Regions from separate parts of the Paenibacillus sp. FSL R10-2771 genome, predicted to be linked through region 2. Evidence: predicted binding sites of a transcription regulator. Region 2 holds the regulator's gene; the other holds the start of a gene.

Region 1 (2,397 bases), on a different contig from region 2:
TGCCGTTACCACATCCCCGAGGCAGTCATAAGCTAAAGAAAGCAAGCAGCTTATAGCGGGGAGGGAAGGATATGGTCTATCAATATACGGCCATTGGAGATTCATTAACGACCGGATTCGGGGCTCTGCCCGGGAACGGATTTGTCCCCGTCTACCGCCGGATGGCGGAAGGGCGGCTGCAGACTCCGGTGGCTTCAGCGAATCTTGGAGTGAACGGTCTGACAACAGCAGGGCTGGAGCAGCGTCTCAAGACAGATGGCGGCTTTCGTTCTGCGGTTAAGGATGCGGAGATCATCACCGTCTCTATTGGCGGCAATGATCTGATTAAGGCCGCCAAAGCCGCAGCGGGGAGGCCAGGTGAGCTGAATGGATATCTGCAAAAAGCGCTCCGGGAATGCAAACGGAATTTCAGTGATATTATGAATACTCTGGCACAGCTGAAGGCGGGTACGCGAAGTCCTTACATTATCCGGATTGTAGGTCTCTATAATCCGTATCCTCAGGTGGATGCGGCTACAGATTGGGTGCGGCAGTTCAACCGCTATGCTGCCGGCTACAGCAGTTATGTTGTGGGGTTTGCTTCCATTTATCATGAATTTGCCGGAAATGAGCGGGGGCTGCTGTTCCTGGATCATATCCATCCGAACGGCAGGGGCTACCGGGTGATTGCCGGCAAGCTGGATGCCCTGGGATATGGAACCTTGAGGTGAAACATCAGTATATATGCCAAATAAAGAGGCTGCCGCAGACCTGTAGGTCCGTGGCAGCCTCTTTATGTGTTGGTGAAGTATAGAAATTAAACGCCAGTCGGCAAGGTCTTCTCAATGACTTTATCGACAATGCCATATTCAGCTGCATCGGCAGCACTCATGAAGTAGTCGCGGTCGGTATCCTTCTCGATCTTCTCGATCGGCTGGCCCGTACGTTCGGACAGGATACGGTTCAGCTTCTCGCGCAGCTTGATGATGCGGCGGGCGCGGATTTCGATATCCGAAGCCTGACCCTGGGCACCGCCGAGCGGCTGGTGAATCATAATTTCGCTGTTCGGCAAGGCGAAGCGTTTGCCCTTGGCGCCGGCGTTCAGCAGGAAGGCACCCATGGAAGCGGCCATCCCTACACAGATGGTGGATACATCCGGTTTAATGTACTGCATTGTATCAAATATAGCCATACCCGCTGTAATGGAACCGCCAGGGCTGTTTACATACAGGTGAATATCCTTATCCGGATCCTCGGCAGCCAGGAAGAGCATTTGTGCGATGATGGAATTGGCTACCACGTCATTAACCTCCGTTCCAAGGAAAATGATGCGGTCCTTCAGCAGGCGGGAATAGATGTCATAAGCGCGCTCACCGCGGTTGCTCTGTTCTACTACCATAGGAATATAACTCACGTGGAAAACCTCCTTGAAATTGGTGCTTCGAATGTGTTCATTTTTTACTGTTACCGTATTAACCACATGATAAACAAATTCAAACAAAAAGTCAAAGAAAGTCAAACTTAGATTCAAAAAAAAGAGCCATCAAGCGGCTCTTTGGTTAAATATAATATAAGCATTGCTAAATTATGTACAAAAGTGAAAATAATGGCGCGCCCGCCAAGAATCGAACTTGGATCTCAGGCTTCGGAGGCCTACGTCATATCCATTGGACCACGGGCGCAACAGAAATTATTATAATACACTTATTGCATAAAAGCAACGTGTAAAACCCGTTGTGCAAAAAAAAATTTTCCGGCTCCCAGGCAGATGATAGCTTCCCACTTGACAGTCAGGTGATGGAGGTTTTCAGTCATGTGCTTAAGGGCGTGGTTACCTCTCACAGACCGGCAGATGTATAAGATGAAACGGGTCTGAGAATTATAGTCTCGGAACACTTGCACTCGGCGTCAGTTTTGGGTAGAATATGGGTGGGACTTAAAAAGTTAACCCGGGACATTTTGAGACCACGAACAAGGGAAAAGAGAAAGACGAAGTTGCAGGAGTGAAAGCATGCGTAATTTATTGGAAATCCAAAAGCAGCTTCTGCCTGATCTCATGGAAACCCTTAAGAGACGGTATACGATTCTACATCAGATCATGCTGTCCGATATTATTGGGCGCCGAACGCTTGCCGCCTCGCTTGATATGACCGAGCGGGTGCTGCGCGCCGAGACGGATCTTCTGAAATCGCAAGGGCTCATTGAGATCGAGAGCGTCGGCATGCGCATTAGCGAAGCCGGTCGCAGACTGCTTGACCTGCTGGAGCCGATCGCCAAGAGCCTCTTCGGCCTGGATGATCTGGAAGAGAAAATTCGTACTACGTACGGTCTCAGTAAAGTAGTTGTTGTACCTGGCGACTGCGAGACCTCGCTGTTCACCAAACGTGAACTGGGGCGTGCAGGTTCGAAGGCACTGCT
Region 2 (2,397 bases):
ATCGATGGCTGTTGCCCTTACCCAGGCCTCTCTCACCTGCAGACCCGGAAACAGGCATTGAATGCGGAGATGATCCTCCTCGTTGATCATAATGCTGACTGACTCGTCTTCATTAAGAATGACTGCTCCGCCTTTGGAATCATCAGCCAGATTAGGACTGATCAGATGCTTCTCCACCAGTACTTTTTTATCCAGCTCATCGAGCTCATCCAGCCTCAGCAGCTGAAAGTTGCCGAAATCCGCAGAGGCTTCTCCCTGAAATACAGGAGCAAGCTGCTCCAGCACCTCTTCCGACTGCTGCGCAGACGCCAATAGCGGGAAAGGAAGGTGCTCCAGATTACGGGCGATACGCATTCGGCTGCTGATAACAATCTCGGAATGACTCCCGCCGCAGCGCATCCAGTCACTAAGTGCTTGTTCGGTAAACCGGAGACTTGACATGTGGAATCCCCTCCTATATATCAAAGACTTTACTCTTGTGGCATTTCTTTTTCAAGTTTGCGGATTCTGTCCCTCAGCTCGGCTGCAGTTTCAAACTCCTCCTGCATAATGCTCTGCTGTAATTCCTGCTTCAGCTCATCAATTTGGCGTTTACACATGATCTGTGCACCCGCCCGTTTGGGAAGCTTACCCACATGGGCTGTACTTCCGTGTACCCGTCTGAAGAGCGGGTCCAGCGTGCTGTCAAAATATTTGTAGCATGAGCTGCAGCCGAACCGTCCAAGCTTGCTGAACTGTGAGTAGGTCATACCGCAGTTCTCACACTGCAGCCCCTGCACAGTCTGTGCGGCCTCTGACTTGCCCTTGCCTGCGCTCTCCAGATCAAGCAGCCCGGAAAGCAAGCTGTGTATGGAGAATCCTCCGGCAGTACCGGGGATGAGCTCCCCTTTTTCCCGCGCACAGCTTTCACAAATATGAAATTCTGTCTTCTCTCCGTTCACGATCTTCGTGAAATGGAGTGTAGCCGGTTTGACCCCGCATTCCTGGCATAGCATGAGCGGTGTCCCTCCCTCACATTTTGACAATTATTTGCCTAACAAAGAGATTAGCATGGCCTTCATTAGCTTGGCACGAATCTCATCCCGGTACGGCAGATTAACCGTCAGGCATTCCCGGGAAACAGCGGACCGCATAAGACACGCTTCACGCTTGGAGAGAAAACGGGCCTCCTCCAGCTGATAAATCAGTCCTTCGGCGGAATTCTGGTCAATATCATTCCCTATTGTGGAGTTCAGATGTGCATACAGTGCCACATTCTGAGGCAGCTCGAAGCGCTGAATCCGGATATACCCTCCACCGCCGCGTTTGCTCTCCACTACATATCCCTTTTCCAAAGTAAAGCGTGTACTGATGACGTAATTGATCTGCGACGGCACACAGGAGAACTGGTCCGCCAGATCATTGCGCTGAATTTCCACCGTACCTTCGGGACTTTCATGCAAAATATTCTTCAGATATTGTTCAATAATATCGGAGATATTACGCATCACTCATCCTCCAGTGTGTAAGCCTTGGTTAAGCTTGTGCTGTATCAACGTCCGCCGTCCATACATAGCTCTAAAGAATTTAACCCGGGGACTGAAGTGCGAATCGGCTGCAATAGCCTTCGTACTGAGCCTGACCTCCAACTGTTACAATCCTAAGAACACTGCTGTCGAGCTCGCGTTGACTTTGACTTTCTTTGACTTTTTTCATATTATAACATATTCTCACTGAATTCCAAGGGGTTGCTCTTATTTTTTACTTTTTAGCCGCATTGTATTCCGAATAGCTTCACGGATCCCATTGCAAGGGGATATGTATTTTAGGCTCTCCTGCTTCTAATGTAAGCGGAAGAGCCTTCAGGTTTGTCAGAAAAAATCAAATAAAGCCGTTTGCGCCTGCGGGATCAGCTTCTCCAGCCAATCTACAGCTTCATGTGTACCGGATAACTGTCCATACCGGGCCATTTCAACTGGACGTCTGTATCCCATCAACAGTGCGGTAAGTGTACCAATACTGCATATAAGATCAGCGCTTGATCTGTCCCCCTGGATCTGAGTAAATGATACCTCCCCATGTTCAGCTACTGTCCACCGCCACAGGCCGTTATTCCAGGGGGCATGCTCATCTTCAATATAAAGCAGCCGCTCCCGGATACCGCTCAGCGCATGGAAAGACAAATTCTCTATAAAGGCTTGGGCGTTGACAATGCGTGCCATGAAGTACGGATAATTCTCCTGGGCAATCCGCGGGTCGGGAAGCAAATACGGCAGAATGTCATCAGAGGGAACCAGCTTCAATGAAGCTCCGGTGATCATCGAGTCATGGTTGGCCAGAAAAGTCCACAGCCCTTGGCGGGCCTTCTCATTCAGATAGACAAATTCATCGATGACCAGTTCTTTGTTCACTATTTTA

Evidence for each region. Region 2 encodes CtsR, which represses protease genes until heat stress. Its sites were predicted from a motif close to ATGGTCAATAAAGGTCAAACA; they were not measured.
Region 1: a site for CtsR is predicted at 1,481-1,501, ahead of clpP (ATP-dependent Clp endopeptidase proteolytic subunit ClpP). Genes of this name have one in related genera too.

The regions. Positions count from the first base shown of each region.
Region 1 covers NZ_JBBOBM010000001.1:7,282,043-7,284,439, reverse strand. The annotation lists gene NSU14_RS31445 (GDSL-type esterase/lipase family protein) at 72-710, shown strand; gene clpP (ATP-dependent Clp endopeptidase proteolytic subunit ClpP) at 797-1,393, opposite strand; tRNA gene NSU14_RS31435 (tRNA-Arg) at 1,587-1,661, opposite strand; gene NSU14_RS31430 (sugar-binding transcriptional regulator) at 1,991-2,397, shown strand, end outside.
Region 2 covers NZ_JBBOBM010000002.1:1,134-3,530, reverse strand. The annotation lists gene NSU14_RS35480 (protein arginine kinase) at 1-441, opposite strand, end outside; gene NSU14_RS35475 (UvrB/UvrC motif-containing protein) at 471-995, opposite strand; gene NSU14_RS35470 (CtsR family transcriptional regulator) at 1,026-1,487, opposite strand; gene NSU14_RS35465 (GNAT family N-acetyltransferase) at 1,851-2,397, opposite strand, start outside.